DNA from 3 places in the Pseudomonas kurunegalensis genome. Region 2 is predicted to be linked to each of the others. Evidence: riboswitches for the same ligand, from Rfam matches in the RefSeq annotation. Region 2 holds a riboswitch; each other region holds the start of a gene.
The links. Region 2 has a riboswitch for cobalamin ahead of QQ992_RS10000 (TonB-dependent receptor). Riboswitches for the same ligand answer to the same signal wherever they lie in the genome.

Region 1 (7,506 bases), 530 kb from region 2:
CGCGGCTGCATGTTGAAGAACACGTTGTAGGCCGGGCCTTTGTAGCCGCGCGAATAGGTGACGTAACCGGTCAGGTTGTCGTTGAAGTCGTATTGCAGGCCGGTCCGCCCGCTCCAGCCGTCCTCGTCCACCGACCCCGAGCTGGCGGTAGAGGGCTGAATGCCGGTTACAGCAGTGGCCGAGGTGGAGCCGCGGCGGTGGTCGTACTCGAGGTCGTCGTGGGTCCAGCGCAGGCCAAAAATGGCACGCAAGTCGTCAGTGAAATTGAACGTGTTCTCGCCGAACAGCGCGACACTGTCGTTGGTGGTGGAATAGTCGGCACGGCCACTATTGGCCACACCGCCGTTGACCGACAGGCGTTGGTAGGTCTCTTTGGACGTACCATGCATGTAGAAAGCACCCAGCACATATTCGTTGAACTGCCCTTTGGGCGAGGTCAGGCGAAACTCCTGGCTGTACTGGTCATAGTCCACCGTGCCTTTGTCGTGGGACGCGGTCAGTGGCAGCAAGGCGCGGCGGTCGCCGTCCTGGTACTGGGTGTTGTCCCAGCCGCGCCAGGCGCTGATCGACGTCAGGGTGTAGTCGCCCAGCTGCCAGTCCAGTTGCGCCGACAGCCCCTGGTTCTCGTCCTCGACGTGGGTCTTGAAATCGCTGTTGATGTCGCGGTTGTGGGCGCTTGGCGTCACCGGACGCAACTGGTTGGCGAAGGCGGCGCTGGCGCTGGTGATCACACCGCTGGGCAGGGTGTCTTCGCCTTTCATGTAGTCGGCGATCAGGGTCAGGCGCAGGTCTTCGTTGGGCTCGAACTCCAGCTTGCCGCGGGCGCCTTTGCGCGCGTAGCCATTGACGTCGTGGCCATTGGCAACGTTTTCGACATTGCCGTCATAGTCGCCCCACAGGGTGCTTAACGACCCCTTGAACTGCTCGCTCAGGCGCCCGCCAATACCGAAACGCAGGCGGTTCTCATCGCCACCACCAAAGTGCGAATAGTCCACATAACCCTGGGTCTGTTCAGGGATGGCCTTGCTGACCACGTTCAGCACGCCGGCCGAGGCGTTTTTGCCGAACAGTGTGCCCTGCGGCCCGCGCAGCACCTCGATACGTTCCAGGTCGAGCAGGTCGAGGGTCGACTGGCCCGGGCGGCCGAATACCACGCCATCGACCACCGTGGCCACGGTGGGCTCGACGCCCGGCGAGGTGGAAATGGTGCCCACGCCACGGATGAACAGCGAGGTATCCTTGTTCGAGGCCCCGGCGCGGTAATTGAGCGTAGGCACCTGCTGGACGATGCTGGCCACGTTGTTGCGGTTGTCTCGCTCCAGCTGCTCGCCATCGATCACCGACACTGCCACCGGCACTTCCTGCAATGTGGCTTCGCGGCGTGTGGCTGTCACGGTAACCGCACCCAGTGCAGTGGCCTGCGCAGCCCCCGTTTCAGCAGGCTCGGCTGCTTGGGCCCCCTGCCCGAAAGCGGCCAGCAGGATGGCTGCGGCCAGCGGCCGGCGTTGCGTAGCGGGAAAAGGTGTACGGTTTTTCTGCATGGTGCTCACTGCCTCGGGAAACCAGACCAGGCCCTCATTGACGGGGCCGACACGAAGTTGCTGTGGTTGTCTGGTCTCGCTCGTGCGAGTGGCAGGCGCTTGCCAACAGCAGCGCTTGTTAGCGCTAACATGAGCAAGTATCTGCGGCCATCGTTTAGCACGTCAAATACTTAAAAGTCAGATTTATATGCAATAAAGCTATTTGCCAATCGCTCATCCGTTAGCGCTACCATCGCGCCATTTCCACAGGAGGCAGCCCGGTGAGCCAGGCCAAGGATCCCCCCCGCAAGCGACGCGGCGCAGGCCGTGTCACCCTCGCCGAGGTGGCGCGGGCTGCTGAGGTTTCAGCCATCAGCGTGTCGCGCTACTTCAACCAGCCAGACCAGGTTTCACCGCCGTTGCGTGAACGTATCGAGGCCGCTGTACAGGCGCTGGGCTATGTCCCCAATCTGGTCGCCGGGGGGTTGGCCTCGGCGCGCGGGCGCATCGTGGGCATGGTGATCCCGAACATTTCCGGGCCGATCTTTGCCCAGACCATCCAGGCCTTCAGCGATACCCTCAGCCGGCATGGTTACCAGTTGCTGTTGGCGTCCAGCTATTTCAGCGAAGCGCAGGAAGAAAGCGCGGTGCGGGCGTTTCTTGGCTGGTCGCCGGCGGCGTTGGTGGTGACCAGCCATTTCCACAGCCCGGCCACGGAAAAGATGCTGGCCGACGCAGATGTGCCTGTGGTGGAAATCTGGGACTACCGCCCGGAGCGGGCGCCCTTGCAGGTGGGCTTCCTACATCACCAAGTGGGTGTACAAGCCTGCCGATATCTCCTGGACAAGGGCCATCGGCGCATCGCGTTCGTGCAAAACAGTGCAGCCGGCGACCTGAGTGCGCTGGAGCGGCGCGACGGCTATATCGAGGCACTGGGTGAAGCCGGGCTGGAGCCGTGGGTGTTCGTGCCCTCGGCAGACTGCGCGCCGTTCGAGGCGGGCAAGCAGGCGATGGAAGCATTGATCCGCCGCAATCCACGGCCTGAGGCGATCATCTTCGCCAATGACAACCTGGCGGCCGGCGCCCTGTTAGCCGGCCAGCGCGCCGGCTTGCGCCTGCCTGAAGACATGGCCATTGTCGGCTTTGGCGACTACCCCTTTGCCAACATGCTGCTGCCCAGCCTCACCACCCTGCGCCCGCCCTCCCGGGAGATTGGCGAAGTCGCGGCGCTGCGGGTGCTGCAGCACCTGGGTGTGCTGGCGTGTGACGGTGAGGTCCAGCGGCTGAACCTGTTGGCGTGCGAGTTGATTGCCCGCGAGAGCGCGTGATTCAGGGTACGGCCACTGAGGGTGGCATTGACGCCAAGCCCGCCCCATGCTCTCCTTATGCCTCACGTTCAGGTGCCCCCTTGGGGGTGAAACGGGAAACCGGTGCGTCGCAGGCCCTCCAACAGGGCCGGACAATCCCGGTGCTGCCCCCGCAACGGTAAGCGAGCGAAGCGTCTGTACCACTGTGCCCTTGTAATGCGGCATGGGAAGGTGACGCTTTCCAGGAGCCCTGCTCCTCCTCGCAAGCCCGGAGACCGGCCTGGCGTTCATGAACACCCCGCGGTGGGCGGGCGCTGTTGCATTCCCCTGGGCGACTACGCTCGGGGCTGCCGCGCCTGCCCATTGCCCACAAAAAGCAGAGGAACGCGTCATGCCCGTCACCAGCGCCAAGCAACACAGCCTTGCCACTCCTGTCACCCTCAGCCAGCGCATCGTCATCGCCGTCGGCGCCAGCCTGCTGGGCCTGTGCCTGGTGTACTTTGCCGGCTTCTCGCACATCGAGGCCGTGCACAACGCCGCCCACGACACCCGCCACAGCGCCGCCTTCCCCTGCCACTGAGTACGCCTGATGATCACGCGCATTGCCCGTACTGCGGGCTTCAGCGGGCTGCTTGCGGCCCTGTTGCTGACCTTGCTGCAAAGCTTCTGGGTCGCCCCGCTAATTCTTGAGGCGGAAACCTACGAGTCCTCGGCCCCTGCCGCCCACCACGAGCATGGCAGCGATGTGCCCGCCCATGAGCACAGCGCCGAAGCCTGGTCGCCGGAAGACGGCTGGCAGCGGGTGCTGTCCACCACGGGCGGCAACCTGGTGGTCGCGGTCGGCTTCGCCCTGATCCTTGCCGCCCTGTACAGCCTGCGTGAACCGACACGCGCCGGCACGGGTGCATGGTGGGGGCTGGCCGGCTTCGCCGTGTTCTGCCTTGCTCCGACCTTGGGCCTGCCACCCGAACTGCCCGGTACGGCAGCCGCCGACCTAGGGCAACGCCAAGCCTGGTGGATCGGCACAGCCAGTGCCACCGCACTGGGCCTGGCCTTGCTGGTGTTCGCTCGCCACTGGCTGCTGAAAGCGCTGGGCGCCGTGCTGCTGGTAATCCCCCATGTGATTGGCGCACCACAACCCGAAGTGCATGAAAGCCTGGCCCCAGAAGCACTGGAAACCCAGTTCAAAGTGGCCTCCTGGCTGACCAACGCCGCCTTCTGGCTGGCCTTGGGCCTGCTCAGCGCCTGGCTGTTCCGCCGTTCCAGCCGGGCCTGATGCCGCCCTTCTACGCCGGCTTTGGCTGCCGCCGGGGTTGCCCGGCGGATACCCTGCAACGCTTGCTGGACCAGGCCCTGGACAACCAGGGCCTGGCATTGGCCGACCTGCGCGGTATCGCCAGCATCAGCCTGAAGGCCGACGAACCTGGCTTGCTACAGATGGCCGATCGCCTCGGTTTGCCCTTGGTGCTGTACCATAGCGTGCAACTGCAACCTTACGAACCCCTGCTCAGCCACCGCTCCGCCGCCGCCCATGCCCACAGCGGCTGCTGGGGCGTGGCCGAGAGCGCAGCACTGGCGCTGGCCAGCCAGCACCTTGGCACGGCCAGGTTGCTGCTGCCCCGCCAGGTGCTTGGCCCGGCGACCCTCGCCCTGGCCGGCTGAGCGCTTCCCCCCTCTTTCCTGCAAGGACTTTCCATGACGGTCTATTTCATTGGCGCCGGTCCCGGCGACCCGGAACTGATCACGGTCAAGGGCCAACGGCTGATTCGCCAGTGCCCGGTGATTATCTACGCCGGCTCACTGGTACCCGCCGCCGTGCTCGAAGGCCATCAGGCCGAGACCGTGATCAACAGCGCCGAACTGCACCTGGAACAGATTGTCAGCGCCATGCGCACCGCCCACGAACAAGGTAAGGATGTAGCCCGTGTACACAGCGGCGACCCTGGCCTGTACGGCGCCATCGGCGAGCAGATCCGCCACCTGCAAGCGCTGGGCATCGATTACCAGATCATCCCCGGGGTCACCGCCACGGCAGCCAGCGCCGCCCTGCTCGGCTGCGAACTGACCCTGCCGCAGGTGGCGCAAACGGTGATCCTCACCCGTTACGGCGACAGCTCCCCCATGCCGCCCGGCGAGCAACTGGGTGACCTGGCGCGCCATGGCAGCACCTTGGCGATTCACCTGGGGGTCAAGCACCTCTCGCGCATTGTCGAAGAGCTGCTGCCACACTACGGCGCGCACTGCCCGGTAGCGGTGGTGCACCGGGCCACCTGGCCTGACCAGGACTGGGTACGTGGCAACCTCGGTGATATCGTCGAACGCGTCGCGGCCAAGCGTTTCCGGCGCACGGCACTGATCCTGGTAGGTCATGTGCTGGGGGATACGCTGTTCGCCGAGTCGGCCTTGTACCGTGCCGGCCATGCCCACCTGTATCGCCCAGCCGACTGAGCATTGCCAGCCTTGCCACGGGCGTAGCAGACTCCGGGTTCCCGCCTGCGAACAGGAGTTACGCCCATGCTGGAATTACGCCCCAACTGCGAGTGCTGCGATACCGACCTGCCCGGCGACAGCCCCGATGCGCTGATCTGCTCCTTCGAATGCACCTTCTGCCGCACCTGCGCCGAAACCCGCTTCCAGGGCCGTTGCCCGAACTGCTCGGGCCAGCTGGTGGCCCGCCCGACGCGGGTCGGCCAGGCATTGGCCAACAACCCTGCCTCGGCCCAGCGCATAACAAAACCGCACGCGGCCTGCGCCTGACCGACCGAAAGAAACCGGCATCATCGCTTTGATAGGGTGATGTCTTTCCTGCTTTTTGTAGGACTTTTCAACAACAAGTGCGGGGAATTTCAACACCTCTATACTCGGCATTACCAAACTTCGGGATTGGTCGTATCTTGCAGCGCTTCCGATTAACCCACTTGCAGACGTATTCCTGAGTGATCCAGGAAGCGGACCACATCCTGACAGGAGTTTTCCCCATGACAACCGTGCTGATCGTCGACGACCACCCTATCGTCCGGGTGTCCTTGCGCATATTGCTTGAACGCGAGCGCTTCCATGTCGTCGGCGAGGTCGGCAATGGCAGTGAAGTGGCGCAGGTGGCCCGCGAACTGCGCCCGGACGTCGTCATTCTCGACATCGGCCTGCCTGGGCTGGACGGCATGGAAGTCATCAAGCGCCTGCAGTGCCTGGAGCCGGTGCCGAAGATCATGGTATTGACCGGCCAGGCCACCGACCTGTACGTGCGACGCTGCCTGGATGCCGGTATCGGCGCTTTCGTCACCAAGGAAGAAGACCACGAAGCGCTGCTGTTTGCCCTCAAGGCCCTGATCAAAGGTTATTCGACCTTTCCGCAGATGTCGGTCAACAGCAATTCGCTGGAAAGCGAGCCCGTGCGCCTGGCCAGCCTCTCCAACCGGGAGATGGAAGTGCTGCGGCGCCTGGCGCGCGGCGAGAACAACAAGAATATCGGTACTTGCATGAACCTCAGCGCCAAGACCATCAGCACCTACCGGGGCCGCATCATGGAAAAACTCAAGACTGAATCACTGGTAGAAATGGTCGACCTGGCCAAACGCAACAGCGTTTATTGAGCGTTTGCACACCATGAAGCGCCTGCTGGCGAGCGTCTTTCTGGCTACCGGCTTACTCGCCTCGGTCGATCTGTTGGCCAGCAGCGAACCCCGGCAGTTGCTGGCCCGGTCGGCCAGTGCCGCCGCCCCCCTGTCGTTGTCCAGCGAAGACCGGCAATGGCTGCAGCGCCGCCAGCACCTGGTGCTGGGCAGCTCTCGGCCCGACTATCCACCGTTTGAAATCAACGTCAGCCAGCACGAATATGAAGGCCTTAGCGCCGATTACGCCGGGATTATCGCCGAGCAATTGGGTATTCCCGTCGAGGTACGGCGCTACGACAGCCGCCACGAAGCGATCACCGCCTTGCGTGAGGGCAGCATCGACCTGCTGGGCAGCTCCAATGCCTTCGAGGCCGCTGACGCCCAGCTTAGCCTCAGCACCCCCTATGCTGACGACCTCCCGGTCATCGTCACCCGCAAGGGGCACAGCCTGAAGGGCACGCCTGACCTCGCCGGCCTGCGCCTGGCCATGGTCGATCATTATCTGCCCGCCGCTGCCGTTCGAACGCTGTACCCCAAAGCGCAACTGAGCCTGTACCGCTCGACCCAAGCCGGGCTGGCCGCCGTCGAACTGGGCGAGGCGGATGCGTACTTGGGCGATGCCATCAGCACCGACTTTCTGATTGGCAGGAGTTACCAGGGCACGCTCAAAATCGATCACTTCTGCCAGGTGGCCCCCGGGGCTTTTGCCTTTGCCCTGGCCGATGACAACCCACGCATGCATCGTCTGGTCGACAAGGCGCTGGCGCGCATCAGCGAAAGCGAACGCCTGAACATCCTGCGCCGCTGGAGCAGCGGTAACACCAGCCTGCTGCTGCAGCGCCATCTCACTGCCTTGAGCGCAGAAGAAGAGGCCTGGATCGCCGCCAACCCCACCATCCGCGTGCTGGTCAATACCTCGCTGGCCCCCTTGACCTTCAACGACGCTCAGCATCGCCCCAGTGGCATAACCCTCGACCTGCTCAAGCAGATCTCGCTGCGCACGGGGCTGCAGTTCACACCCGTCGACAGTGCTTCAGCACAGGCCATGGTGGACCGCCTGGCCCG
Region 2 (7,506 bases):
GAAGCCTTTGCTCAGCCACAGGTTGGCAGTACGCCGTGGCACATTCGCCGGCCGATTGCCCGCACGGTCCTGCGCTGCACCGCCGACCATTTCGTCAAAGTCATCATACTTGGCGCGCACCAGCGACGCGTTCGCCGACACCTGCCACTGATGCGCCAGCGCCAGTTCCAGGGTCGCCTCCAGGCCATCGGACGTCTGCTGCCCGGCCTGCTGCTTCTCGTGGGTGATCGGGTCGTCCACCAGCAGCTTCTTCTTGACGATGTGGTAGGCCGCCAACGTCCATTCACCGCGACCGTCCCAGAAGCGTTGCTTCAGGCCCACCTCGGTCTGCTTCGCTTCGGTCAGGTCATAGTGCATCTGGGCCGGGCTGAGGCTGATGAGGTTGTTCACCCCATCCTCGCTGGTGGAGTACTGGCCGTACAGCGACAGGTCGTCGGTAAACGCATACACCAGGCCGACGCGCCAGTTGCCGCCTTGCAGGCTGTGGTCGCTGCGGCTGCCATCGACCAGGTTGTCGCGGTCGATGTGGTTCTGGTCGCGGCGCACGCCCGTGACCAACGACAACCGATCGCTCAGCTGCAGGCGGTTCTCGGCGAACAAGGCGAAGGTGTGGGTGGTGGACAAGGTTTGCGGGCGCAGGGGCGAGGCGCTGTGGAACCACCCAGGCTGCGGCTGCCACGGGTCGATGTAGTCGCCGCCCACATCGTTGTAGGGGGCATTGCTGTCGACGTTGAAACGCACCTTGTTGTACTCGGCGCCAACCACGGTCTTGCTGGCCAGGCCGAACAGGGTGTGGTCGAAGGTAAAGGTCTGGCGGTCGCCGAACTGCTCCTGGTTGTGCTTGATCTCCAGGTAGCTGCCGCGTTGCAACTGCTGGCGCTCGGCGTCCCAGCTGTAGTCTTCGGCGTTGCGCCAGTGCCGGCGGCTCTTGATGTAGTACAGCTGGTTGCTGGCGCTGAGGTGGTCGTTCAGCGTCCAGTCGGTGTTCAGCCGGGTCCATTCATCGACGTAGTGCTGCACGTCGTTCTGCACGTTGTAGTTTTTTTTGCGCAGGCTGCTGCGGTAGTGGCCATCGATCAGTGGCGTGCCGTAGTAGTTGGCGGGTTGCGCATCGCCACGGTCGTGGGCGAGGGTGAAACTGAGGTCGTCACTGGCATCGAAACGCAGCGCGGCGCTCAGGGCCAGGCTGCGCGAAGGGGTACGGTCGACCCAGCCATTGCCCCCTTGCTGGTTCAGGGTCAGGCGGTAGCTCAGGCGTTCGCTGAGGCTGCCACCGCTGTCCAGGCCGAGCTGCTGGCGGTCCCACGAACCGTAGCCCAGGCGCAGGTGATTACGCACTTCGCCGGCAAACGGCTTTTTCGGGATCACGTTGACCACCGCACCGGTGGCGCCCTCGCCATGCAGCACCGAAGCCGGGCCGCGAATCACGTCGATGCGCTCGACCATCCACGGGTCGACAGGGAAGGTCTGGGTGCCGGCGCCGGTGTACAGGCGTGCGCCGTCGAACAGGGTCATCACCGAGCTGTGCCCGGCAAAGCCGCGAGCAGAAAGGCCCGTGCCGCCGTCGCCCGGGGAGCCGACAAAGGTGATGCCTGGCGAACGGGTCACGGCGTCCTGCACGGTGAGGTTGTTGCGCTGCTGGATCTGCTCGGCGCTGATGCTACTGGTGCTGGCCGGCGTCTCCAGGGCGTTGAGGCCAAGGCGCGAGCCGGCCTGGGTCGGTGTGACCAGGTCGATAGCGTGGCTGTCGAGGGTGTCGGTGATGGCCGTGGAGGGCAGGGCCAGGGGCTGTCGGTCCTGGTCATCGGCCAGGGCTGGCAGGGCGACGGCCAGGCAGGCCGCCAGGGGGTGAAGCTTGAACATACGGGACATGTCGTTCCACTGCTGCAGGAATGAATGGATCCCGGTGGAAAACACGCAAAGGCGAACCGTGCAGGCAGGCGCGCGCACGGATACCGGCCTGCGCCCGCCCACCGCGGGTTGCCAAGTGAAGCTTCAGGCCGGTCTCCGGGCTTGCGAGGGGCATGAAACCTTCACCTTCCCATGCCTGAGCACAGTGGTATGTCGAAGGGTTCGCTCGCTTACCGTTGCGGGGGCAGCGCCGGACTTGTCGTGGTCGATACGACGCACCGGCTTCCCGTTTCACCCTGCACGCGGCGGTACAGGGCACCTGAAACTGGCGCGCATCTGACCATTGAAACGCCGGGGCGTCAAATGCGCGGTGTGGGTGGGGGGCGTGGTTGGCCTATCAGCGCCCGCGCCGGCGCGACACCCGTGCCTCGATATTTTTGCGCCCGATCAGCAGTGGCGGTTTCTCCACCACCGGCTCATCCGCCAGCCATTTGTACATCACCAGGCAGTCCACCAGCCCCAGGCGGGCATGGCGATAGGCCTTGGGCAAGCGGCCAACGGTCTCGAAGCCCAGTTTGTGCCACAGCGCCACGGCCACTTCATTGCTGGCCACCACCGAGTTGAACTGCAGGGCCAGAAAGCCCTCCTGGCGTGCCAGCTTCTGCGAGTGCTCGCACATCAGGCGCGCCACGCCACGGCCACGCGCCTGTTCGCAGACCATGTAGCCGCAATTGCCGACGTGCGCGCCAGGCCCGGCAGCATTGGCCTTGAGGTAATACGAACCCAGCAGCTCGCCATCTTCTTCGGCCAGCAGCGTGTGCAAGGGCAGTTCCAGCCACAACTGGCGGGCTTGTTCGAAGCTCAGGGCAGGGTCGAAGGCATAGGTTTCACGGGCCTGGACAATGGCCTGGAAGGTGGGCCAGAAACGATCGAAATCGTCGGGCGTCATGGGGCGAATGTGGATCATGCGGGTTCCTGCGCGGGCTAAGCCGCCCAGTTTGGGTCGCGCGGCGCCGTCGCGCAAGGGCGGCGGCGCCGTTTGTGCTCAGCCGTTGGCCTTGCCGACAGCATCCATGGCCCGCGCCGAGTAGACCAGCGCGGCACCGGCATTCATCGCCACGGCCACGCCGAGGGCCTCGGCAATTTCCTCGCGGCTGGCGCCATGCTTGACCGCCTGCTGCGAATGCACGGCGATGCAGCCGTCGCAGCGGGTGGTCACGGCCACCGCCAGAGAGATCAGCTCGCGGGTCTTGGCGTCCAGGTGGTTGGTCTTGGCCCCCGCGCCGCTGGCGGTCATGTAGCCGGCCACGGTGTCGGGGGAGAGTTGCTTGAGATCGCCGATGCCGGCCATCAACTGCTTACGGTAGGCGTCCCAGTCCATCATGCTCATCGTCTTCACCTTGGGGTGGTTGCGAGTGGAGCTTTCAGGCTAGTCGAAGTGTGGCAAGTGTGAGGCTTGTACTTTGGTGGGTGCTTGCAGGCCTTTGGTACAAAGGCCTGCATGACCCGGTCAGATGTAGATGAACACCAGCACCAACGCCGCGACCACGGCCCATTTTTCCAGGTAGTAACGCATGCGGTTGCGCTTTTTCAGCGCCTTGCCGCGCTCGCGGATCTTGTAGATGCGGGTGAACAGCCGGTTGATACCACCGGTCTTGTCGCCGTCACCGTTGGGCGCGGCGGCGGCGGCCATGACGTTGCGGCTGAACCAGCGGTTGAACGCCGTTGCCCAGCGGTACTTGAGCGGGCGCTCGACGTCACAGAACAGGATGATGCGGTTGTGTTCGGTGGTATTGGCCGCGTAGTGAATGTAGGTTTCGTCGAAGATCACCCCCTCACCGTCGCGCCACGAGTACTTCTCGCCGTCCACGTCGATGTAGCAACCGTCGTCGTTTGGCGTATCCAGGCCCAGGTGATAGCGGTAAGAGCCGGCATACGGGTCACGGTGGCGCACCAGCTTGGCGCCCGGCGGCAGGGTGGCGAACATGGCGGCCTTGACCGTGCTGATGCCTTGCAGCAGCTCGGTGGTACGTGGGCACAGGGCCATTGCCGACGGGTGACTTTCGCCGTACCACTTCAGGTAAAAGCGTTTCCAGCCGGTCTTGAAGAACGAGTTGAAACCGACGTCATCGTAATTGTCGGACTTCTTGATTTCGCCCACATGCAGCAACTGGCGCCCTTCCTCACGGATTTCCTGCCAGTGGTCCTGCAGCGGCTTGAGTTCGGGGAAGGCCTCGACTGGCAGGTAAGGCTTGGCCGGGAGCTTGGAAAACAGGTACAGGAAGCTGTTGACCGGGGCCAGGAAGCTGGAATGGTCGCCCAACTGGCGGGTCAGCTTGTGACGAACCCGACCGCGCAGGTGAACATAGGCGATCGAGAGGACGAAGATGAGTACGAGTGCAATTTTCATGGACGTTTACTTGTCGAAAAATGGCCATGCGCCATGGCATAAGCCAGCCAGCATAAACAATCATGGGGGCAGTTTGTACTTATTGTTACGAAACGACGGGGTGACATTGGTGTAATGCCCTACAGTCTTGCGCAAACGTTTCATGTTCGGGAGTTTGTATGGTTCAGGATGCACGACCCAGCGGTAGCCCCTTCAAACGGCTGTTTTTCGCCCTGCCGGTCAGCGATGTACAGCGCCGTGCCCTGGCCCAGTGGCGCCGGGGTTTGAACCTGCGCAGCGGCAAACCGGTGCCGGCGGCCAACTTCCATGTCACGTTGCTGTTTCTTGGCGATGTGGATGCCGCGCAGGTGCCTGCGATCTGTGCGGCGGTCGATCAACTGGCGCTGCCGGCTGCGGCGCCACGGCTGTTGCTCGACCGTTTGCAGGTGTGGCAGCGGGCCGGAGCCTTGGTGCTGGAGGCACAGCAGACACCGCCGGCCCTGTTGCAACTGGTGTACGGGTTGCAGCAGGCGTTGCTGCCGTTGGGGGTGGAGGCCGCCAGCCGTGAATATCGCCCGCACTTGACGCTGTCCAGGGATTACCGTGGGCAACCGCCCGAAGCCAGCAGCGCGCCGGAGTTCTACCTCTCGGCACGCCACTTCACGCTGTACGAGTCGCGCAAGGGATCTTACTGGCCATTGGCACAGTGGCCGCTTTCGAGTTGACGCTGGGCAAAGCTGAGCCCAAGCCCGCAATCAATGCCATGGCTCGAACCGCGGTGATGGTCTGCTACACCGGCAAGCTCTGATACGGCAACTCATCCCCCGGGCTGCGCTCGAACTGGCGCTTGTACTCGCGGCTGAACTGCGAGGTGCTCTGGTAGCCCACCCGGTGCGCGGCCTGCGCCACCCCCAGGCCTTCGCCAATCAGCATCTGCTGCGCCTTTAACAACCGCAGGCGCTTGAGGTACTGCATCGGTGCCATGTCGGTGCAGCGCTTGAAGTGTTCGTGGAAGGTCGAAACGCTCATGTTTGCCCGCGCAGCCAGTGCCTCCACGCTCAGCGGTTCGCTGTAGTGGGCGCGCAGGTGGGCGAGGGCGGCGCCGATGCGGGCGAAGTGCCCCTGTTGCTCCACCAGCGCCCGCAACACACCGGCCTGTGGGCCGCGCAGCGCGGTGTACAGCACTTCGCGTACGCGCGCCGGGCCCAGCACTTTGGCATCCAGCGGGTCCTGCAGGCAGTGCAGCAGCCGCTCCACACTGTCGCGCATCGGCGCATCCAGCGCTGCCGAGGTCATCGATTGCGGGGTTTGTGCCTGCACTGCAACGTCCGGTGCCAGGTCCATGCTCTGCACCAGTTCACCCAGCACGCCACGGTCGATGTCTACCGCCACGCCCAGTAAAGGCGCTTCACGGGTGGCGAAGGTTTCACACATGAACGGGACCGACAACGCCTGCACCAGGTAATGCCCGGCGCCATATTCCAGGGTACGCGGCCCCAGGCGCGCCAGCTTGCTGCCCTGGGCCAGGATCATCAGGCTGGGCTCATAGATCTGAGGGCTGCTGGCCACATAGTGGTCCCAGCTCAGCACCTGCACCTGGGGCAGGTGCGTGGGGACGAAGCCAGGGCGCGTGGCGAGGCTGCGGATCAGCGCGCAGAGCGGCGCGTTGGCGTCGACGTGGCGGGTCAGTTGCATGGTGAACCAGGGGGCAGAGAATCGGACAGCCTAATCATCGCAGATTGAAGGTGTGGCGCCAGATGCTGGCGGGCATCTTCGGAGAATCAGGCATGCATGCCGGAGGATCAGCCGTGTGCCAGGCGGCAAACGGCGGGCAAAATGCGCCGCCTGAATCGTTTCACTTTACTGCGAGGCCCTGCATGTATACCGCCATCGGTTACGCCGCCCAAACCCCCACCAGCCCCCTGGCCCCTGTCACCTTCGAGCGCCGCAGCCCGCGCCCGGACGATGTCGCCATCGAAATCCTTTACTGCGGCGTGTGCCATTCCGATATCCACCAGGCGCGCAACGAATGGGGCATTGCCGTGTACCCGCTGATGCCCGGCCACGAAATCATCGGCCGCGTCACGGCGGTGGGCGGCCAGGTGACTGCGCACAAGGTCGGCGACCTGGTGGGCGTCGGCTGCATGGTCGACTCGTGCCGCCACTGTGAAGCCTGCGCCAAGGACCTGGAGCAATATTGCCTGGAAGGCCCGACCATGACCTACGCCACCCCGGACCGGGTCGACGGTAGCAACACCATGGGCGGTTACTCCAGCAGCATCGTGGTCAGCGAGCACTTCGTGGTGCGCATTCCGGCCGGCATGGACTTGCCCAGCGCGGCCCCTATCCTGTGCGCCGGCATCACCACCTATTCGCCGCTCAAGCACCACGGCGTCGGCCCGGGCCACAAAATCGGCATCCTTGGCATGGGTGGCCTGGGCCACATGGGCATCAAGCTGGCCAAGGCCCTGGGTGCCGAGGTGACCTTGTTCACCCGGTCCCCGGCCAAGGCCGAAGAAGCCCGCCGGCAAGGTGCCGACCACGTGATCGTGTCCACCGATGCCGAGCAGATGCGTGCCGCTGCCGGCCGGTTCGATTTCCTGCTAGACACCATTCCGGTACAGCATGACCTCAACCCGTACCTTGAAACCTTGAAGTTCGACGGTGTGCACATTCTGGTCGGCCTGATCGAACCGATCGACCCGGCGTTGCACGCGGCCAACCTGGTGATGAAACGCCGCGTGCTGGCGGGGTCGTTGATCGGGGGCATTGCCGAGACCCAGGAAGTGCTGGACTTCTGTGCCGAGCACAACATCCGTTGCGATATCGAGATGCTGGATATTCGCAATATCAACCAGGCGTACGAGCGGATGATTGCCGGTGATGTGAAGTACCGGTTCGTGATCGACATGGCCACGTTGCAGGGCTGATTATTCGGTTGCCTGTACCGGCCTCTTCGCGGGTACAGGCAACAAAGAGGCTGAATCTGTTACCAGACCATCGCCTTGTCCAACCCCTTCCAGAACAACCACCGCCGCACCTCGCCATGCGCCCCGGTGCCGATCTGCCATTCAGGCCGCCCGCTGTCCAGCGCGATCACCGACACAACCCCCGCATGGCTCGCCGCCACCAGCGTTTGCCCATCGGCGCTGATATCCATCGCACTGATGGTCGACCCCAGGTAATGCTGCCAATGTTCGGTGCCATCCTCGCCGAAGGCCCGCAGGTAGCCATAGGCATCCCCCACAATGTACTCGCCATCGCGC
Region 3 (7,506 bases), 400 kb from region 2:
ACAGGCTGGCATTGCCGCCGCGCCCGTCGCCCCGCTCAACCCGCAACAGCGCCAGCAAGGTATCCAGCCGCAAGCGGCCTTCGGGCGACTGGCCGAACACGTGCAGACCGTCGCGAATCTGCGATTCCTTCAGGTCGCACAGGTAGGTGTCCAGGCGCGGCAGCCATATGGCGGCATCGTCCAGCTGCCCTTCCAGCTGCAGCTCGCGGTCGATGTGGTTGGCCTTGACCAACTCCAGGATGTCGCGCTGCAACTCGCGGGCACGCCGTGGGTCGAGCATCTGCGCTTCATAGAACTCGTCGGCCAGCTGCTCCAGGTGGCGCAACGGGCCATAGGTTTCGGCGCGGGTCAGCGGCGGCATCAGGTGGTCGATGATCACCGCCTGGGTACGGCGCTTGGCCTGGGCGCCCTCGCCGGGGTCGTTGACGATGAACGGGTAAATATTCGGCAACGGGCCGAGCAAGGCGTCCGGCCAGCACTGCGCCGACAAGCCGACGCCCTTGCCGGGTAGCCATTCGAGGTTGCCGTGCTTGCCGACGTGGATCACTGCATCGGCGGCAAAGGCATGGCGTAGCCAGAAGTGAAACGCCAGGTAGCCATGCGGCGGCACCAGGTCGGGGTCGTGGTAGACCGCGCTCGGGTCTACCTGGTAGCCCCGGGCTGGCTGAATGCCGACGAAGGTCAGGCCATAGCGCAAGCCAGCCACCATCAGCCGGCCGCTGCGGTACATCGGGTCCTGCTCGGGCGGTCCCCAACGCTCAAGTACGGCCTGGCGGTTGGCCTCGGGCAAGCGCTCGAAGGCAATCTGGTAATCGGCCAGGCTCAGGCTCTGGGCGCAGGGGCGCAGGTCGAGGTGGTCGAGGTCATTGGTCACGCCGCCAAGCAGCTGGTGGATCAATTGCGTGCCGCTGCCCGGCAATTCGGCCAACGGATAGCCTTCGGCCTGCAGTGCCTTGAGAATGTTCAAGGCGGCGGCAGGTGTGTCCAGGCCGACGCCATTGCCAATGCGGCCATCGCGGGTTGGGTAGTTGGCCAGCACCAGGGCCACGCGCTTCTGCGCATTGGGCAGGCGCGCCAGCTCAACCCAGCGGCGGGCCAGCTCGGCCACGAAGTCCATGCGTTCGGGGTGGGCGCGGTAGCACACCACATCGGACTGGCTGCGCTCGCTGCGCCAGGCCATGTCCTTGAAACTGACCGGCCGGGTGATGATGCGCCCGTCCAGCTCAGGCAAGGCAATGTGCATGGCCAAGTCGCGCGCACCCAACCCCTGCTCGCTGGCTTCCCAGCCGGGCTGGTTGTCCTGTGCGCAAATGGCCTGCAATACCGGGATGTCGCGGCGGAACGGGCGCAGGTTGGGGCGCTCGGGGCTGGACAGGGCAAAGCCTGTGGTATTGACCAGCACTTCGGCGCCGACCTCGTCCAGCCAGGCTTCGACCTGCTCCAGGCAGGCGCTTTCCTTGAGGCTGGCCACCGCGATCGGCAACGGGTTCAGCCCGGCAGCCTGCAGGCGCTGGCAGAACACGTCGATAAACGCGGTGTTGGCCGCCTGCAAGTGCGAGCGATAAAACAGCAGCGGCGCTACCGGGTGCTCGGGGTGCCAATGCGGGTACCAGTCTTCCAGCGTGGTGCTGCCCTTGGCCGGGTGATACACCGCCGTGCGCGGCAAGGGCTGCGGCTCCTCCCAGGCATAGTCACGGCCCAGCCACTGGCTGGCCAGGCAGTTGAACAGGTTGATGGCGTTGGCCTTGCCGCCCTGGCGCAAGTAATGCCAGAGGCGTTCGGCCTGCTCGCCACCGACAGTGCCCAGGGAGGTCAGCTCCGGGTCCGGGCGGTCATCGCCCGGCACCAGAATCAGCTGCACGCCACGGGCGGCCAGCTCGACCAGTTGCTCGACGCCATAGCGCCAGTAACCGACGCCGCCGTGCAGCGACACCAGGATGACTTTGGCATGGCGCAGCACCTGGTCGACATACAGGTCGACCGACGCGTGGTTTTGCACCTGCATCGGGTTGGCCAGACGCAGGCTGGGGAAGTCGTCTGGCAATTGCTCGGCGGTATCGGCGAGCATTGCCAGGTGTGAATCGCCGCTGCAGAGAATCACCAGCTCGGCGGGTGTCTGGCCGAGGTCGGCAATGCTGTCATCCGGCACGAAGCCGCCGGGCTGGGTCCGCAGCAGGTGCATGGGTCAGGCGCCCAGGGCCTGGCGCAGGCGCGCTTCCAGTTGGGCTGCATCGAGGTCCTGGCCGATCAGCACCAGGCGGGTGATGCGTGGCTCGTCGGCACGCCAGGCGCGGTCGAAGTGCTTGTCGAAACGGGTCCCCACGCCTTGCACCAGCAGGCGCATCGGTTTGCCCGGGATAGCGGCGAAGCCTTTGGCGCGCAGGATGCCGAACTCGACCACCAGCTGGGTCAGGGCGTCGAGCAGCAGGCTTTCGTCGGCTTCCGGCAGGTCGATGGAGATGGAATCGAAGGCATCGTGGTCATGATCATCATGGTCGTCACCGTCGTGGTGCGAGTCATGGTGGGTACGGCGGCCATCGATGTGCACTTCGGACTCGGCGCCCACGCCCAGCAGCACGTCCAGCGGCAGCTTGCCGCTGCTGGCTTCGATCACCTTGACGGCTGGCGGCAGCTCTTCGGCCACTTCGGCACGGACCTTGGCCAGGCCTTCGGCATCGATCAGGTCAGCCTTGTTCAGTACCACCAGGTCGGCGCTGGCCAACTGGTCGGCGAACAGTTCGTGCAGGGGCGATTCGTGGTCCAGGTTAGGGTCGAGCTTGCGCTGGGCATCGACCTGGTCCGGGTAGGCAGCGAACGTACCGGCCGCCACGGCCGGGCTGTCGACTACGGTGATGACCGCATCGACGGTGCAGGCATTGCGGATTTCTGGCCACTGGAAGGCTTGCACCAGCGGTTTGGGCAGGGCCAGGCCGCTGGTTTCGATCAGGATGTGGTCCAGGTCGCCACGGCGTGCCACCAGCTCGCGCATCACCGGGAAGAACTCTTCCTGCACGGTGCAGCACAGGCAGCCGTTGGCCAGCTCGTAGACGCGGCCACTGGCTTCTTCTTCGGTGCAGCCGATGCTGCACTGCTTGAGGATTTCGCCGTCGATGCCCAGTTCGCCGAATTCGTTGACGATGACCGCAATGCGACGGCCCTGGGCGTTGTCGAGCATGTGGCGCAGCAAGGTGGTCTTGCCCGAGCCGAGGAAGCCGGTGACGATGGTAACGGGGAGCTTGGCCAGTGTTTTCATGTCGCAGTGCCCTTGGCAGTGTGGCGCGGGCATGCAGGACGACAGCCACGGGCCAGGCCGGCCGGGCTTGTTCGCCACCGGATCACCCCGCCCGGTTTAAAGTCGAAAACGTGACGAGGCAGGTCTCCTGGCTCGCACCGTTCCATAGGCCTGGCAAACAGCAGGCTGTGGCGGGATGACGCCTTCCCGCGCGCGGGCGCAGTGGCTGTGTCGATCCGTTATCGGTGCTTACAGTTGCGGGGGCAGCCGCGGCTTGTACCGCGTTCCCGTCTTAGCTTCGGCCTGGCCGAAGAACCTCGAAGTGGCAAGGCTACGCAGTGGCTGGCGGGTGGTCAACCGTTGCGCAGCGCTGGCTGACCACAAGGCACCCAACTGCGTTACAGTGGCGCCTTCACCCACGGTCAAGGACGCCCCATGCACCTCGCCCCCGCCATACCGGTACTGCGCATCTTCTCGGTCGACAAGGCCAAGGAGTTCTACCTTGATTTCCTCGGTTTCAGCGTGGACTGGGAGCACCGCTTCAGCCCGGACCTGCCCCTGTATGTGCAAATTCACCGCGACGGGCTGATTTTGCACCTTTCCGAGCACCACGGTGACGCCTGTCCCGGCTCCACCGTGTTCGCCCGCATCGACGACCTGCGCGCGCTGGAGCGTGAACTGCAGGCTAAACAGTACGGCTACGCTCGCCCCGAAGCCGAACGCCTGGACTGGGGCCTGCAGATGCAGGTGTATGACCCGTTTGGCAACCGCCTGCGCTTTTGCCAGCAGATCGATGACGAGGCCAACCCTTGAAGGGATTGACTGAAGTCCTGCTGCGCCTGTGAGATCGAGCGCCGCCCGCGCGGCGCTCGATCTCACAGGCGCCAAAAATGCCGTGGAGAACGCCTTCGACCCTCATAAAATTACAACGCGCAGTGGTTTACCCGCCCCCGCCATTCCATTAGGATCCCCATTCACCCCATCACGAGGTGTTCGTCCAATGCGCCACTAATGCCGCCGTCCCCTTCGACGGCCAGTCTTCAGCCTCCGGTTCGCTCCGGAGATGTCGCGGCATTTGTGGAGTTGTGCATGACGAACACGTCAATCCTGACGCTGGACAGCGTCTCTCTGACCTTGCCGGATGGCAGGCAGCTGTTTACCGACCTTAACGAAACCTTTGACCACCGCCGCACTGGCCTGGTCGGGCGCAATGGTGTGGGCAAGAGTTTGCTCGGGCAAATTCTGGCCGGCCAGCGCGAACCGAGCAGCGGCCATTGTCGACGCCTTGGCCGTATTCACCTGCTGAACCAGCAGGTGATCGAGCAGAGCGCCACGGTTGCCGACCTGGCCCAGGCCGGCACGCTGATCGCAGCGCTGGCGCGTATCGAGCAAGGCAGCATCACCCCCCAGGATTTCGACACCGTAGGCGAGCGCTGGGATATCCGCGAGCAATTGCAGGCGCACCTGCAGCGCCACGGTCTGGGCCAACTCGACTGGCGTCAGCCCGCCAACAGCCTGAGCGGTGGCCAGGCCATGCGCGTCGCGCTGATTGGCGCGTGGCTGAGCAATGCCGACTACCTGATTCTCGACGAACCCAGCAATCACCTGGACAGCGAAGCCCGCGCTCAGCTGCTGGGCATGATCGAAGCCTGGGACCGGGGCCTGCTGGTGATCAGCCACGACCGCAGCCTGCTGGGGCACATGGTGCGTATCGTCGAGCTGTCCAGCCTGGGGTTGCAGGCCTATGGCGGCAATTACAGCTTCTATACAGAACAAAAGGCCAGCCAGACAACCCAGGCCCAGCAGCAACTCGCCCGGTTGAAGCAGGCACAGCAACGCCAGGCCCGTGAACTGCAACGCCAGCGCGAAGACCTGGAGCGCCATCAGGCCCGGGCCGGGCGCCAGGCCAGGCACGCCAATCAGGCCAAAATCCTGGTCGATCGCCAGCAGGAGCGCAGCCAGGTCACGGCGGGCAAGCAGCGCCGCGACCACGGCGAAGCCCGGCAGGCCTTGCATGACCAAGTGCGCGATGCCGCCCGCAAGGTCGAGCAGGACACCGCCATTACCTTGCATGCCCCCACACCTCAGCGCCATGCAGGCCGCGAAGTGCTGGCCCTCCAGGCGCTTCGCCTGCCCCGTGGCACCCGCAAACCGCTCGACCTGCGCGTGTGCCTGGGCCAGCGGGTGGGTTTGGTCGGGGCCAATGGCAGCGGCAAGTCCACCCTGCTCAGGCTGCTGAACGGGGAATTACCGGCATCGCCTGACAACGTGCGCCTCACGGGCGAGACGGCCCTGCTCGACCAGCATTGCAGCACGCTATGCGGCCACAGCAGTGTGCTCGACCACCTGGGCAAGGCCAACCCGGCAATGGCCCAGGGCGAATTACGCAGCCGCCTGGCGCAGCTCGGGCTGGATGCAGCCCGTATCGAACTGCCCAGCAGCCTGCTCAGCGGCGGAGAACGGATGAAGGCGGCACTGGCCGCCGTGCTGTACCGCGAACGCCCGCTCGACCTGTTACTGCTGGACGAGCCCGGCAACCACCTGGACCTGCCGTCACTGGCGGCACTGGAGCGTATGCTGGGGCAGTTTGGCGGGGCGCTCATGGTGGCATCCCATGATGCAGTACTGCTGCAAAACCTGGCACTGGATGAGTACCTGCAGTTGTAGATACCGAAAAAAATGCATCGCAGGCTATCAATTCGTGACTGGCCGTTCCCGATCCGCCACGGATGTATTATGGTGGCGTGGTGCGCATATAACAGCAGCCCGAGCGATCGGGCACTTGCAAGACAATGAGGGTGTCATGAGCAACGAAAGCATTAATTGGGACAAGCTGGGTTTCGACTACATCAAGACCGACAAACGCTACCTGTCCGTATGGCGCAATGGCGAGTGGGACAAAGGCACCCTGACCGAAGACAACGTACTGCACATCAGTGAGGGCTCCACTGCCCTGCACTACGGCCAGCAGTGCTTCGAAGGCCTGAAGGCCTACCGTTGCAAGGACGGCTCGATCAACCTGTTCCGCCCGGACCAGAACGCCGCCCGCATGCAGCGTAGCTGCGCCCGCCTGCTGATGCCGCAGGTGCCGACCGATGTGTTCATCGAAGCGTGCAAGCAAGTGGTCAAGGCCAACGAAAAGTTCGTGCCACCGCACGGCAAAGGCGCCCTCTACCTGCGCCCGTTCGTGATCGGCACCGGTGACAACATTGGCGTGCGCACCGCCCCCGAGTTCATCTTCTCGGTATTCGCCATCCCGGTTGGCTCGTACTTCAAGGGCGGCATGAAACCGCACAACTTCCAGATCTCCAGCTTCGACCGTGCCGCCCCACAAGGCACCGGTGCGGCCAAGGTCGGTGGCAACTACGCCGCCAGCCTGCAGCCAGGTGCTGAAGCCAAGAAGGCCAACTTCGCCGACGCCATCTACCTCGACCCACTGACCCACACCAAGATCGAAGAAGTCGGTTCGGCCAACTTCTTCGGCATCACCGCCAACAACGAGTTCGTGACCCCGAAATCGGCCTCGGTGCTGCCAGGCATCACCCGCCTGTCGCTGATGGAACTGGCACAATCGCGCCTGGGCCTGACCGTGATCGAAGGTGATGTCGAAATCAACAAGCTGGACCGCTTCATTGAAGCCGGCGCTTGCGGCACCGCAGCGGTGATCACCCCGATCGGCGGTATCGAGTACAACGGCAAGCTGCACGTGTTCCACGACCTGGAAAAGGTTGGCCCGGTTACCCAGAAGCTCTACAACGAGCTGACCGGCATCCAGAGCGGTGACGTTGAAGCACCGGCAGGCTGGATCGTCAAAGTCGCCTGAGGCGCTTAAACGGTATGAAAAACGGGGCATGCCAGCAATGGCATGCCCCGTTTTTTTTGGCCAACGCTCGCACGGGTAACTCATGCAAGGCGCCGCTGCATCAGCAAATGCCGGGCTTTGTCGAAGGCCCAGTTGTAGAGCACGGTGTAGGGCAGGATGATCACGAAGAAGCCCAGTTCCACCATGAACGCCTGCAGCAGCGAGATATCCAGCATCCACGCGGCTACCGGCAGGCACCACACCACCAGCCCGGCCTCAAAGCCCAAACCGTGTACAAAACGCGCACTGGCCTTCCAGTGGATACGCTCGGTTTGTACCCAGCGATCGACCAGCGCGTTGTAGACCATGTTCCACAGCATGGCGATCACCGACAGGGTGACCGCCAAGGCCCCCGCCGTCGCCAGCGACTTGCCCATTACCCAGGACAACAACGGCGCGCACAACAACACCG

Region 1: another riboswitch for cobalamin. It lies ahead of QQ992_RS12270 (CbtB domain-containing protein); the one in region 2 lies ahead of QQ992_RS10000 (TonB-dependent receptor).
Region 3: another riboswitch for cobalamin. It lies ahead of cobW (cobalamin biosynthesis protein CobW); the one in region 2 lies ahead of QQ992_RS10000 (TonB-dependent receptor).

The regions. Positions count from the first base shown of each region.
Region 1 is NZ_CP127871.1:2,747,787-2,755,292, reverse strand. Features, by position in the region: gene QQ992_RS12280 (TonB-dependent receptor) at 1-1,541, opposite strand, end outside; gene QQ992_RS12275 (LacI family DNA-binding transcriptional regulator) at 1,802-2,848, shown strand; cobalamin riboswitch at 2,902-3,125, shown strand; gene QQ992_RS12270 (CbtB domain-containing protein) at 3,219-3,407, shown strand; gene QQ992_RS12265 (CbtA family protein) at 3,417-4,103, shown strand; gene QQ992_RS12260 (cobalamin biosynthesis protein) at 4,103-4,489, shown strand; gene cobM (precorrin-4 C(11)-methyltransferase) at 4,523-5,275, shown strand; gene QQ992_RS12250 (DUF1272 domain-containing protein) at 5,342-5,584, shown strand; gene QQ992_RS12245 (response regulator transcription factor) at 5,806-6,420, shown strand; gene QQ992_RS12240 (transporter substrate-binding domain-containing protein) at 6,434-7,506, shown strand, end outside.
Region 2 is NZ_CP127871.1:2,218,003-2,225,508, forward strand. Features, by position in the region: gene QQ992_RS10000 (TonB-dependent receptor) at 1-1,872, opposite strand, end outside; cobalamin riboswitch at 1,982-2,189, opposite strand; gene QQ992_RS10005 (GNAT family N-acetyltransferase) at 2,249-2,818, opposite strand; gene QQ992_RS10010 (carboxymuconolactone decarboxylase family protein) at 2,897-3,241, opposite strand; gene lpxO (lipid A hydroxylase LpxO) at 3,362-4,261, opposite strand; gene thpR (RNA 2',3'-cyclic phosphodiesterase) at 4,420-4,965, shown strand; gene QQ992_RS10025 (AraC family transcriptional regulator) at 5,030-5,935, opposite strand; gene calA (vanillin reductase) at 6,118-7,170, shown strand; gene QQ992_RS10035 (WD40 repeat domain-containing protein) at 7,230-7,506, opposite strand, start outside.
Region 3 is NZ_CP127871.1:2,615,708-2,623,213, reverse strand. Features, by position in the region: gene cobN (cobaltochelatase subunit CobN) at 1-2,182, opposite strand, end outside; gene cobW (cobalamin biosynthesis protein CobW) at 2,186-3,253, opposite strand; cobalamin riboswitch at 3,354-3,567, opposite strand; gene QQ992_RS11730 (glyoxalase superfamily protein) at 3,668-4,045, shown strand; gene QQ992_RS11725 (ATP-binding cassette domain-containing protein) at 4,322-5,899, shown strand; gene QQ992_RS11720 (branched-chain amino acid aminotransferase) at 6,036-7,055, shown strand; gene QQ992_RS11715 (multidrug/biocide efflux PACE transporter) at 7,136-7,506, opposite strand, start outside.